DNA from 4 places in the Cupriavidus sp. 22TCCZM04-2 genome. Region 2 is predicted to be linked to each of the others. Evidence: predicted binding sites of a transcription regulator. Region 2 holds the regulator's gene; each other region holds the start of a gene.
The links. The regulator FNR, encoded in region 2, switches genes on or off when oxygen is low (the NO sensors DNR and NnrR bind a similar motif). The targets are predictions, from matches to a motif close to TTGATNNNNATCAA.
Positions count from the first base shown of each region.

Region 1 (3,205 bases), on a different contig from region 2:
CGGTACTTGGAGATGATGGCGCCTTCAACGGCGGCGTCCAGGTCGGCATCATCGAACACGATAAAGGGCGCATTGCCGCCAAGTTCCATCGATACCTTCTTGATGGTCGATGCGGTCTGCGCCATCAGCACGCGGCCGACCTCGGTGGAGCCCGTGAAGGTCAGCTTGCGCACCAGCGGGTTGCTGCTCAGTTCGCCGCCGATGGCACTCGCCGACCCGGTCACCACCGACAGCACCCCGGCCGGGATGCCGGCGCGTTCCGCCAGCACGGCAAGCGCCAGCGCGGTCAGCGGGGTTTGCGACGCCGGCTTGACCACCATGGTGCAGCCGGCGGCCAATGCCGGGCCGGCCTTCCGGGTGATCATGGCCGCCGGAAAATTCCACGGCGTGATAGCCGCGCACACGCCCACCGGCTCCTTCGTCACGACAATGCGCTGCGTGCTGATCGGCGCCGGAATCGTTTCCCCATAGACGCGCTTGCCTTCCTCGGCAAACCATTCGATGAACGACGCCGCATAGGCGATCTCGCCCTTGGCCTCGGCAAACGGCTTGCCTTGCTCGGCGGTCATGATGCGGGCCAGGTCATCCTGGTTGGCCAGGATCAGCTCGAACCACTTTCGCAGCAGCGCCGAGCGCTCCTTGGCCACGCGCGCGCGCCAGGCCGGCAGTGCGCGGTTGGCGGCCTCGACAGCCTGGCGGGCTTCCGCGGCGCCGAGCTGCGGCACCTGTGCCACGCGTTCGCCGGTGGCGGGGTTGGTGACGTCAATGTGGCGTTCGCCGTCGGTCCAGCGTCCGTCGAGATAGCACTGCTGGCGCAGCAGGGTGGGGTCTTGGAGCTTCAGCATGGTCGTTCGTCCATTGAAAAGACTGCCGGAAGGGTTGGCGCGATTCAGGCATTGTAATCGCCGCCAGACATGGTGGAGGGCTGGCCTGGCGTAACGCTTGCAATGCTTTGTGGTGTGCGGGAGTTGTGGATGGCTAGCGCAAGCCCGGCCCGGAACTGCCTGGATGCGATGGTTCATGCATGGATCGCGCCACCCCGGCGGAACATGGATGCGGGATAGCCTCGCCGATGGACGGAGGGAGGGAAGCTACAGGCGTTGAGCAGGCGTGCAGGCTGTGATCGCGCTAACGCAAGTCAACTGCCTTGGGTTGATCGGGATCGATGCCCCAATCGCCAAATTCCAGCCAGTCATCGCCGAGCAGTTCGGAGGGATGTTGGGTGCGGCTGGACCCATTGCCACAACCCATGGCGTCGACCGGGCAATACTTGTCGCAACCCCAGCAGATGCGTTCGGGATGGCTCGGGTGGATCGGGAATTTCTTTGCCATGATGCGGTGGGCAGGACGCTGTGCCGGTGCAACGAAAATGTTGCGATCAGTATGGCGCGCCGGGCGGCTACATGGTTTGGCCGAGATCAAGTCCGGCCGGGGGCGGGGCAGGGCTTTCAGGCTGAATGTGGCGTCGTAGCCAGAAAGAAGGAGCCGGAGGCGGCATCGGGATGCCAACCTCCGGCTTCAGGCAGGCACCTGGCGGCGCCTGCGGGATCGGATGTGCCGATCAGGCCTGGACCGATGCCAGGGCTGCGTTCAGCGTCTTGCTCGGGCGCATGACGGCGGACAGCTTTTCCGCGTCCGGCATGTAGTAGCCACCGATGTCCACGGGCTTGCCTTGTACGTCCGACAGTTCGCCAATAATGGTCTTCTCATTTTCGGTGAGCTGCTTGGCGAGCGGCGCGAACGTCGCGGCCAGGCCGGCGTCTTCGGTTTGCGCGGCGAGTTCCTGGGCCCAGTACATGGCCAGGTAGAACTGGCTGCCGCGGTTGTCGAGCTGGCCGGTCTTGGGTGACGGGCTCTTGGCGTTGTCCAGCAGCTTGCCGGTAGCGGCGTCCAGCGTCTTGGCCAGGACCTTGGCCTTGTCGTTGCCCGACTTGATGCCCAGCTCTTCCAGCGACACGGCCAGCGCCAGGAATTCACCGAGCGAGTCCCAGCGCAGGTGGTTTTCTTCCACGAGTTGCTGCACGTGCTTCGGCGCCGACCCGCCCGCGCCGGTTTCGTACATGCCGCCACCGGCCATCAGCGGGACGATCGACAGCATCTTGGCGCTGGTGCCCAGTTCCATGATCGGGAACAGGTCGGTCAGGTAGTCGCGCAGGATGTTGCCGGTCACCGAGATGGTGTCCAGGCCGCGGATCACGCGCTCGAGCGTGTAACGCATGGCGCGCACCTGCGACATGATCTGGATGTCGAGACCCTTGGTGTCGTAGTCCTTGAGGTAGGTTTCGACCTTCTTGATCAGCTCGGCCTCGTGCGGACGGTACGCATCCAGCCAGAACACGGCCGGCATGCCCGAGTTGCGGGCGCGCGTGACGGCCAGCTTGACCCAGTCGCGGATCGGGGCGTCCTTGACCTGGCACATGCGCCAGATGTCGCCCTGCTCGACCTGTTGCGTCAGCGCCGCCAGCACTTCACCGGTGGCGTTGTCGACGATGCGGGCTTCGCCGTCTTCGGCGATCTCGAAGGTCTTGTCGTGCGAACCGTACTCTTCGGCCTTCTGCGCCATCAGGCCCACGTTCGGCACGGTGCCCATCGTGACCGGATCAAAGGCGCCGTTGGTCTTGCAGAAGTTGATGATTTCCTGATAGATGCGAGCGAAGGTCGATTCCGGGATCAGGCACTTGGTGTCCTTGGTGCGGCCATCGGCGCCCCACATCTTGCCGCCGATACGGATCATGGCCGGCATCGAGGCGTCGACGATCACGTCGTTCGGCGCGTGCAGGTTCGAAATGCCCTTGGCCGAGTCCACCATCGCCAGTTCCGGACGATGTTCGTGGCACGCGTGCATGTCACGGATGACTTCTTCCTTCTTGGATTCCGGCAGCGTCTCGATCTTGGTGTACAGGTCCACCAGGCCGTTATTGACGTTCACGCCCAGTTCGTCGAACAGCTTCTGGTGCTTGGCGAAAGCATCCTTGTAGAAGACCTTGACGGCGTGGCCGAACACGATCGGGTGCGACACCTTCATCATCGTGGCCTTGACGTGCAGGCTCAGCATGACGCCGGTCTTGCGCGCGTCTTCCATCTGGTCTTCGTAGAAGGCCAGCAGGGCCTTCTTGCTCATGAACATGCTGTCGACGATCTCGCCGGCCAGCAGCGAAACTTTCGGCTTGAGCACGATGGTCTTGCCGCTCTTGGTCAGCAGTTC
Region 1 covers NZ_JBYOJS010000012.1:154,298-157,502, forward strand. The annotation lists gene gabD (NADP-dependent succinate-semialdehyde dehydrogenase) at 1-845, opposite strand, end outside; gene AC3FKG_RS18720 (DUF3079 domain-containing protein) at 1,129-1,332, opposite strand; gene AC3FKG_RS18725 (NADP-dependent isocitrate dehydrogenase) at 1,562-3,205, opposite strand, start outside.
Region 1: AC3FKG_RS18720 (DUF3079 domain-containing protein) is a predicted target of FNR. The motif match lies at 1,409-1,422, and genes of this name have one in related genera.

Region 2 (3,205 bases):
AGAAAAACGAATATCGGGATCAGGGCCAGCAATGACCGCACCACGGTCGCAGAGCCAGCCGGACTTTTGAACAGATATTATGAACCGGATGGACTGCGGAAGGGTTCGGCGCCGAAATGTCGGCTTGTCCGAAACTCCGGACGCCCTTTTTTTGGAAGGGCTGCCAGGCGCCGCTCGGAAACACGCCGCGCGATACCGCAATGCAGGCGATTGTATGGCATTCCCGCATCCGCCTGCAACCACCGCGCACTCCCGCGCCTTCACGGTGGCGTCAAAACACCAGGCAAAAACCATGCTCGGCCAGCGAATGTGGCAATAACACCGCTCGACCGATTCCCAGGCCGCCGAAGACCATGACCGCCAATCCAGCTCCCATCCTGACCCAACGGCGGCGAGCCCAAGCGCGCAGCAGCCCCGAAAAGCTGGATAGCGCCAGCAAATTCGGTAGCGTGCCAAGCCCGAAGGCGCCCATTACCAGGGCACCCGAGGGCGCATTACCGGCCAGTAACGCGAGGGCAAGCGCACCATAGACCATGCCACAGGGCACGAGCCCCCACGCCAAGCCCATGCCGTAGCGGCGCACCAGACCACCGCTTCTCGCCGCCGTGGCCGGAGTTTTGCGGCGAAGCCGGCCGAAGCTTCCGGCAACGGCGGTCCCCGCGCGCGCGCCGAACCGTTCCAGCCACACGATGGAAAACGCTTCGCCGCGTAGCAGGCGCCAGCCAGATACCAGCAGCAAGGCGCTCCCGGCGCCAAATAGCCAGCGCTGAACCGGCAGGTAATCCTGGCGCCAGGCCGTCGCCCCCACCGCTCCAAGGATCGCACCGAGCAGCATGTAAGTGGAAATCCTGCCCACATGCATCACCAGCAACTCCAGGAGCCAGTCTTGGGGGCGCCGCACCACGGCAATCGGCACGTCCACGGCGCGCTGCTCGACTGCGAGGGCAACGCCACCGCACATGGCAGCGCAATGAAAGCCCCCCAGCAAGGCAAGCATGAAAACACTGAGAAGCACACCAAAAGTCAATTGCAACTCCCTACCGCATCACATCGCGCGTTAAAATGCATGCATTGCGCCCTCGCCGCTCATTCCTTGCAGGTTCCAATTGCTAACATCCATCCCCGTCACCGAGATGTCGCCCCGTTGCTCCACTTGCGGCATGGGGCAACTGTGCCTGCCGGTGGGCATGAGCCAGCAGGATCTGCAAAAGATGGATACCCTGGTGCAAGAGCGCGTCCGTGTCCACAAGGGCGAAACCCTGTACCGCATGGGCGATCCGCTGACTGCGGTTTTTGCCATTCGCTTCGGCACCCTGAAGACGCATGTCACCACGGAAGACGGCCGCTCGCAAATCACCGGCTTCCATTTGCCTGGCGAAGTGGTCGGCCTCGACGGCCTGGGTGAAATGCAGCACGCCTCGGATGCCACCGCGCTTGAAGACACGGAAGTATGCGTCGTACGCATGGCCGATCTTCAGACGCTGTCCATGGATCTGCCATCGCTGCAGCAGCAGTTCCTGCGACTGATGGGGAAGGAAATATCGCATGATCAGCTCATGCTCGTCACGCTGGGGTCCATGCGTGCCGAAGAGCGACTTGCCGCGTTCCTGATCAACCTGTCAGAACGTCTGTCCGCACGCGGGTATTCGTCGACCGAGTTCGTCATGCGCATGAGCCGGGAAGAAATCGGCAGCTATCTCGGATTGAAGCTCGAAACGGTCAGCCGCCTGTTCTCACGATTCGCCGAGGCGGGCCTGATCCAGATCCGTCAACGCCACGTCAAGCTCGTCGACATGGAAGGCATCAAGCAAGTCTACAGCCGCTCCTGCTGAGGCCGTCTGACCGCCTTGCCTGGCAAGACGGTCCGCTTCAGCCCAATCACTCCAGCTCGTCCGTTTCGCTGAGCTTCGTCGGCATGGTATAGAGCGTCAATCCGCTGGACAACGCGCAGAATACCCAGGCCAGCAAGAACCCGATCGTATAAATGGCCTCGCGCGAGGCCTCGATCGGGTGGCCGAAGAAATTCAGATCTCCGGGATCCACCACCGAAAACACGGTTGCCGTGGCCACCCCGGCCATCAGGAACGCCGGCCACAGTACCCACATCAGCCAGCGCAGCCTCATGGCCGCCTCGCTTGCGGTGCCTTGGCACTGCCCGGGACCCCTTCTGCTTTCTCGACGACCAGGCCGTGCCGGGACACACCTTCGACTACCGGCCGGTCAGGATGGGTAGAAGCCAGCCAGATGGTTACGCCGCAAGCCACTATGGCCAGCAACGGGCCGCTCATCAGAAGCCACGGCCACGGCTCCTTCCACCACGGATTGCTTTCTTGCATCGTCTTGCCCCCTTCGTCGGCGCCTCACCGAGGCGCTCGCGGTTGGTACGGCGCAGCGCCGATGCGCTGCACCGCCCTTAGCATCACAAATTGCGCGGCACGATGAAACTGGTAGATTGCCTGATTTGCGCACTACCTTGCCCCGAACCTTCGCTTGTCACCGTCACGCTGATCTTGTGCGTACCCTGCGCGGCATCGTCGATCGGCACGCGAATCCGGATCGGCACCAGCTTGTTCGACGTCGGCGCCAGGGCCTTCGCGTCGGGATCGTACTCGACCGTCAGGTTCTTCAGATCGTCGCTTTCGGCCTGCACGCTGATGCGCATGGGTGCCTCGGTGGTGTTGATCAGTTGCAGTCGATAGACGTTCTCAATCCAGCGTCCATCCACCTCACGCCCCAACGCCCCGCGATCGCGGATGATGTCGACCTTCAACGGCGTGCGCAGCGCTAGCGACACCACGAAACCCGCTACCATCACCAGCCAGATGACCGAGTAGATGATGGTCCGCGGCCGCACGAGCCGCTTGCGCGCCACCGCGGCTGACAGCGCCTTGCGCATGGCGTTCTCGGACGTGTACCGGATCAGCCCACGCGGGTAGTCCATCTTGTCCATGACCTGATTGCAGGCATCGATGCAGGCGCCGCAGCCAATGCACTCGTACTGCAGCCCGTCACGGATATCAATGCCTGTCGGACACACCTGCACGCAAATGCTGCAGTTGACGCAGTCGCCAAGCCCTGCCTGATGATGATCCACCTTGCGCGACCGGCTCCCGCGCGGCTCGCCGCGCCCGACGTCGTAGGTGACCACGTAGGTGTCGCGGTCAACCATCACGCTCTGGAATCGCGCATACGGGCACATATACTT
Region 2 covers NZ_JBYOJS010000006.1:120,875-124,079, forward strand. The annotation lists gene AC3FKG_RS11905 (sulfite exporter TauE/SafE family protein) at 272-1,027, opposite strand; gene fnr (fumarate/nitrate reduction transcriptional regulator Fnr) at 1,107-1,832, shown strand; gene AC3FKG_RS11915 (hypothetical protein) at 1,879-2,124, opposite strand; gene AC3FKG_RS11920 (FixH family protein) at 2,121-2,336, opposite strand; gene ccoG (cytochrome c oxidase accessory protein CcoG) at 2,420-3,205, opposite strand, start outside.

Region 3 (3,205 bases), on a different contig from region 2:
CAACATGATGGCGCTGGCCAGGATGGTTTGACGGAACATCAGGCGGGCTCCTTGCCGGATTTGTCGTTCAGCGCGGCACCCGCCGCACTGGCAAAAGCGCCCATTCTGGCCGTCGAATTTGACAAATTTGTGATGCCGCCGCCTCTGGGATCCGACCGTTCTGCTTCTATTTCCCGCCGTAGCGGCCCACCACGCTGGCGCCGCCGCGCGCATGCCCCTTCAGTGCTGCCATGAGTTCGTCACGCGTCAGGCCCGCGGGCAGCGCGCCTGGCTTCAGATCGGTCGCGACCACCGTCACGATGTAATGGTGCGGGACCTCGCCAGGGGGCGGGCAAGGTCCCCGGTATGTGGCCTCGCCGGCAATGTTCTTGCCGACGGTGATGCCCGGGCCATCTTTCTGCCCCTCGCCCTGCTGGAGGTGGCCGCGGTCCGCCGCGATGTTATAGGCGACCCAGTGCGAGACCCCCAGGCCCATCGCGCCATCGGGGTCGAACATGAAGATCGCCACGGAGCGCGTGCCTGGCGGCAATCCGGACCACGCGATCGGGGGCGATACGCCCTGGCCGCCGCAGTCTGGCTGGCCGCCACCATGCGCCGCGGGAATGGCAGCGTTCTCGGAAAATGCGCTCGACGACACGGTCATCGGTGCGGCGCTGACGATCGATGCGCAGGCCAGGCCGAGTGCCGCCGAGGCGGATAACAGTAATGGCTTTGCTTTCATGGAAGGGTCCTGTTCGAGGTTGACGGGTCAAGCTGGACGACTGCCCCTGATTCCACGGTAGGTCGGTTTCGAAGGGATGCCCAGCCTCCGGCATCCCGGCCAGGCCCAGCACGCCTGTGAAGGATCGCGCCAGGCACTGTGCGCAAGGCCGCCGCTAGCGGACGGACTCGGCATGGCTGCCCGCGCCAAAGCGCTTGCGCAACGCGCGGTTCGCGTTGACGAGGTGGCCTTCGGAGACTTCGACCACACCGCGCAAGTAATCTTCGCTGGCATCGAGCAGGGCCGCGTACATGTCGCGGCACAAATTTCGCGCCGTGCGGCCCGGCCAGTCCGCGGGAAGCATTGGCTCGGGCAGGTTGGGGTCGCGCAACAGCACGCGGCGGTATTCGTGCAGCAGCAGGGTGCGCACGAAAAACGCATCGGCCGGCGACATGCCGTGTGCGTCGGCCAGCACCGGCGAGAAGCGGCGCAGCAGCGCCTGCCACGCGGAGGCCACGTCGCCGAGCTTGAAAGTCTGGTGCATCAGCGTCTGCAGCGGGCGGATCGAGAATGCCTCCAGACTGGTCGCTTCCATGATCGCCACGAAATCCTGCGCCTGCGCGGCGCGGAGGATCTCGCCCAGCGAGCCCGCGTCGGCATTCGGGTGCGCATACACGCCCGGGGCGATCGCGCCGAAGCCCTCCCACAGCAGTTCGCGCTTGAGCCGCTGGCGGATCGTCGCGCGCGCGTCGCCGCGCACCAGCGCCAGCGTCCAGCGGCCGTCCCAGTCGGGCGCGTCGCCGGCATAGATGCGCTTGCCGGCATGAACGCAGCGCTGCAAGCCGGCCTCCGACAAGCCGTAGTAGCTGCGTCGCCCGATCCGCGTGGCATCGAGCCAGTCAGCGGCCGCCAGCCGGAACGTGGCGGTGCGCACCAGCCGGTCATTGATGCCGAACGGCGCGGCGAGGCGGATCAGGCTGCCCAGCCATAGCGCCTGCGGCCGTGGCGCCACTACATCGCCGAACAGTGTCACCAGCATGGAATTGGCCCCGAGCTTGAGGCCACGCGCAAGCCGCACGACCTGCGGGGAAACAGGGTCCATCTCCGATCGGGGGGCCATGCCTGCACCTTAAAGTGATACACAAGCGTCGATTGTTTGAATCAAATTGTATCACTATGATCCACTGCAACCGAATGATTTGACGCAGGTCAAGACCCTACAGATCGGAGTACGGCATGTACGCACAGTTGGTGGAAACCGGGGCAACCAGGCTCCGCGCGATGGAAGAGATGGACCCGCAGGAACGCGAGTTCCAGGCGCGCGTGGACGCCGGCATCAAGATCGAAGCCAAGGACTGGATGCCCGAGGCTTACCGCAAGACCCTGATCCGCCAGATCTCGCAGCACGCGCATTCCGAGATCGTCGGCCAGCTGCCGGAAGGCAACTGGGTCACGCGTGCCCCGACGCTCGAACGCAAGGCCGTGCTGCTGGCCAAGATCCAGGACGAAGCCGGCCACGGCCTCTACCTGTACAGCGCCGCCGAAACGCTGGGCGTGTCGCGCGACGCGTTGCTGGGCGACCTGCACTCCGGCAAGGCCAAGTATTCGAGCATCTTCAACTACCCGACGCTGAGCTGGGCGGATATCGGCGCCATCGGCTGGCTGGTCGATGGCTCGGCCATCATCAACCAGGTGCCGCTGTGCCGCTGCTCGTTCGGGCCCTATGCGCGTGCCATGGTGCGCGTGTGCAAGGAAGAGTCGTTCCACCAGCGCCAGGGCTACGACATCCTGCTCAAGCTGTGCCAGGGCACGGCGGAGCAGAAGCAGATGGCGCAGGACGCGCTGAACCGCTGGTGGTGGCCGGCGCTGATGATGTTCGGCCCATCCGATGCCGATTCGCCCAACAGCGCGCAATCGATGCAATGGCGCATCAAGCTGTTCTCCAACGACGAGCTGCGCCAGAAGATGGTGGACCAGACCGTGCCGCAGGCCGAGCACCTCGGCCTGACCGTTCCCGATCCGGACCTGAAGTGGAACGAGGAGCGCGGCCACTACGATTTCGGCGCCATCGACTGGGACGAGTTCTACAACGTGGTGCGCGGCAATGGCCCGTGCAACCGCGACCGCCTGCGCACCCGCGTCAAGGCCTGGGACGACGGCGCCTGGTTCCGTGAAGCGCTGGTGGCCCACGCCGACAAGCAAGCGCGCGCCGCCGCCTGAGCATTCCGGCGCCACGGCGCCGGCCAACCCCGCAAACCTGACAGGAGAGTTGCCATGAAAGAGTGGCCGCTTTGGGAGATATTTATCCGCAGCCAGCACGGCCTGGCCCACAAGCATGTGGGCAGCCTGCACGCGCCGGACGGCGAAATGGCGATCAACCATGCGCGTGACGTCTACACGCGCCGCAACGAGGGCGTGAGCGTCTGGGTGGTAAAGGCCGCCGACGTGGTCGCCAGCAGCCCTGGCGACAAGGGCCCGCTGTTCGAGCCCGCCAACAGCAAGGTC
Region 3 covers NZ_JBYOJS010000015.1:123,455-126,659, forward strand. The annotation lists gene AC3FKG_RS21250 (esterase-like activity of phytase family protein) at 1-39, opposite strand, end outside; gene AC3FKG_RS21255 (YbhB/YbcL family Raf kinase inhibitor-like protein) at 167-721, opposite strand; gene paaX (phenylacetic acid degradation operon negative regulatory protein PaaX) at 876-1,820, opposite strand; gene paaA (1,2-phenylacetyl-CoA epoxidase subunit PaaA) at 1,937-2,920, shown strand; gene paaB (1,2-phenylacetyl-CoA epoxidase subunit PaaB) at 2,975-3,205, shown strand, end outside.
Region 3: paaA (1,2-phenylacetyl-CoA epoxidase subunit PaaA) is a predicted target of FNR. The motif match lies at 1,900-1,913, and genes of this name have one in related genera.

Region 4 (3,205 bases), on a different contig from region 2:
CCGCTGAGCACCTGCAGCGCATTGACCGGGTCGCCGTTCTGCGTAGTGACCACGCGGTAGGTCGCCGTGCCATTCTTCTGCACCGTGACGAAGATCACGCCGCCGAGCGCGCGGCCATCCGGCGCCGTCACCGACACCGACACGTTGGCCGTCGCGGCAGCGGTGGTGGAACTGTTGCTGGCCCTCAGCGTTGCACTGTTCAGCGCCGGGGCGACCTGCACCGCGGTGCCGCTGCTGGTCCACGCCCAGCCGCTTCCGTTCGCCGACACGTCGTTGCCGTTGTTGTCGACGAGCGATACCTTGACCGGCAGCGTCTGCCCATCGGTCATCGACAACGAGGTATTTGGGATCGACAGGCTATAGGTCGTGGCCGAGGCCGGCACCACGGTGATGGTCGCCGACTGCGCCGGCAGTTGCACGGTGGAGTTGTCGGCGGCCTTGACCGTGGCCACCACCTGCACGGTTGTCGTACCGGGATTGACGCCGGTCACCACCGCGCCGCCGATCGTAGCCGTGCTGCCCACGACCGAGGCAACGGCGTTGTCGGCCGAAGTCCAGGCGAAGCTGGTGGTCGAGGTCACGTCGTTGCCGCTGTTGTCGACGGCCACCGCGCTGAGGGTCAGCGTGCGGCCGACGCCGACTTCGGCCGAGGTCACGTTAAGTTTTGCCGTATAGCTGACAGCGGGCGTCGCCGTGGGGGTGGCGCTGCCCGAGCTTCCGCCTCCGCCCCCGCACGCCGCGACGAGGCATGTCGCCGCCGCGCACACGAGCCCGCCAAGCCAGGTCCTTGCCGTCATGATTCTTCCCCCCGTTTGTCGTTCGCTTTTTCCCGCGCTACCAGACTAGGCGCAATGGCCGCGTCGCTGTACCGGCCAGACGATTGAGCGCCGGCGTACATAACCGACATGGGCTCATCCTTTGGCTGAGGCTGCGCCGGCCGCCGACGCGCATGGCGCGATGGATGAAAACGTGGCGGGACAAAAGGCCTATCCCTTTGGCTCAGAGGACATTCCCGAATGCGACCCGCTGCGACGCTCCGCGACGCGGTGTCGATCGTGGCGATCGGCCGGAAATAGATCGGAAGGAATGTGCGGCAGCGAGAGGCCAGCGCAGGACAGGCAAAGAAAGCCGGTGTGCCCCGCCCCCACGGGACACGCCCGGAAAGACGTCCTTGCGGACGCCCACGACATGCCTGGTTCCGGCCGCGGCTGCGGCCATGACGCAAAGGTTAAGGCGTGCCTTGCGGACGTGCCACGAATAAATCCGCATGTGTTTAGACGCTGCGGCCGCATGCCCGGGCCGCGCTGTGGCGTCGTCGCGACGACCCTTCTTCCGATAGGGTCTCTCTTGTTCTCGGTCAATGTCGTGCCGCGCCCGCTCGGCCAAACTGGCTTCGATTTTTTACCAGACCAAAGCAAAAAAGCCATGAACAAGATCTCTCTCCGGGCCCGGGTCACCGGCACTGCTATCGCCGCGCTTGCCATGCTTGGCGCTGTTTCCACGCCCGCCTTCGCCGCCGATGGCGAGACCCAGGGCAACTGGATGGTTCGCCTGCGCGCCACCTACCTGGACATGGCCGACAAGTCGGATGCCATTCCGGCGCTGGGCGTACCGTCGGATGCGATCACGGTCAACAACAAATGGATCCCCGAACTCGACGTCACCTACTTCTTCACGCGCAACATCGCCGCTGAACTGGTGCTGACCGTGCCGCAGAAGCAGGACGTCTACCTGAATGGCAACAAGATCGGCACCTTCAAGCACCTGCCGCCCACGCTGCTGGTGCAGTACCACTTCCTGCCGGACGGCACCTTCCGTCCGTACGTGGGCGCGGGCCTGAATTTCACGCGCATCTGGGGCACGGACATCGCCAACAATACGCTCCAGCTGGACAACTGGAGCGTAGCGCCGGCCCTGCAGATCGGCATGGATTACAAGCTGACCAAGAACTGGTTCCTGAATGCCGACGTCAAGAAGGTCTGGCTGGCCAGCAACGTGAAGGCCGGCGGCGTCAATGTCTCCAAGGTCAACCTGGATCCGTGGCTGTTCAGCATGGGCGTGGGTTACCGGTTCTGATCCGGCCTTGCCCAAATGAAAAAGGCCAGCGCTTCAGGCGCTGGCCTTTTTCGTTGGGTTGCCCGGCCGGTGATTCAGCGGAACGCCGGCTCGTCGAAGCTCCGCAGCTTGCGCGAATGCAGCTGCTCGACGCCGTTCTCGCGCAAAATGCGGACGGCCTCCAGGCCGATGGTCATGTGCTGGCTGACCCGCTGGCGATAGAACGCATTGGCCATGCCGCGCAGCTTGAGCTCGCCGTGCAAGGGCTTGTCCGACACGCACAGCAAGGTGCCATAGGGCACGCGCAGGCGGAAGCCGTTGGCCGCGACGGTCGCGCTTTCCATGTCGATGGCGATCGCGCGCGACTGGTTGAAGCGCGCATACAGCGCCTTCGATTTCAGCTCCCAGTTGCGGTCGTCGGTGGACACCACCGTGCCCGTGCGCATGCGCGTCTTCATCTCGCCGCCCGACAGCCCGGTAATGCGCGCCACCGCCTCCTGCAGCGCCACCTGGATCTCCGCGATCGGCGGCACCGGCACCCACGGCGGCAGGTCATGGTCGAGCACGTGGTCGTCACGCACATAGGCGTGGGCGAGCACGTAATCGCCAAGCTGCTGCGAGCGTCGCAGGCCGCCGCAATGGCCCACCATCATCCAGCAGTGCGGACGCAGCACGGCCAGGTGGTCGGTCATGGTCTTGGCATTGGACGGGCCCACGCCGATGTTGACCAGCGTCACGCCGAGCTTGTCGTCGCGCACCAAGTGGTAGGCCGGCATCTGCGGCAGCGCGCGCGGGCGGTCGGCGTCGTCGGGCTCGGCGGCGCCAAGCTCCTGCACCACGTCGCCAGGCTCGACAAAACGCGCGTACCCGCCGCCGTCGCTGCTGGCCATCAGCGAGCGGCCGAGCGCGATGAATTCGTCGACGTAGCGCTGGTAGTTGGTGAACAGCACGAAGCGTTGGAAATGCTGGGGCGCGGTGCCGGTGTAGTGGTACAAGCGCTGCAAGGCCAGGTCCACGCGCTCGGCCGGGAACAGCGACAGCGGCCACGCTTCGCCGGGCACCGGCTCGAACGTGCCGTTGGCAATCGAATCGTCGATGCGGCTCAGCTCCGGCAGCACGAACGACACTTCGAGTTCGCGCGCCTGGGTGT
Region 4 covers NZ_JBYOJS010000002.1:430,614-433,818, reverse strand. The annotation lists gene AC3FKG_RS05355 (hypothetical protein) at 1-797, opposite strand, end outside; gene AC3FKG_RS05350 (OmpW/AlkL family protein) at 1,426-2,076, shown strand; gene AC3FKG_RS05345 (AMP nucleosidase) at 2,151-3,205, opposite strand, start outside.
Region 4: AC3FKG_RS05350 (OmpW/AlkL family protein) is a predicted target of FNR. The motif match lies at 1,348-1,361, and genes of this name have one in related genera.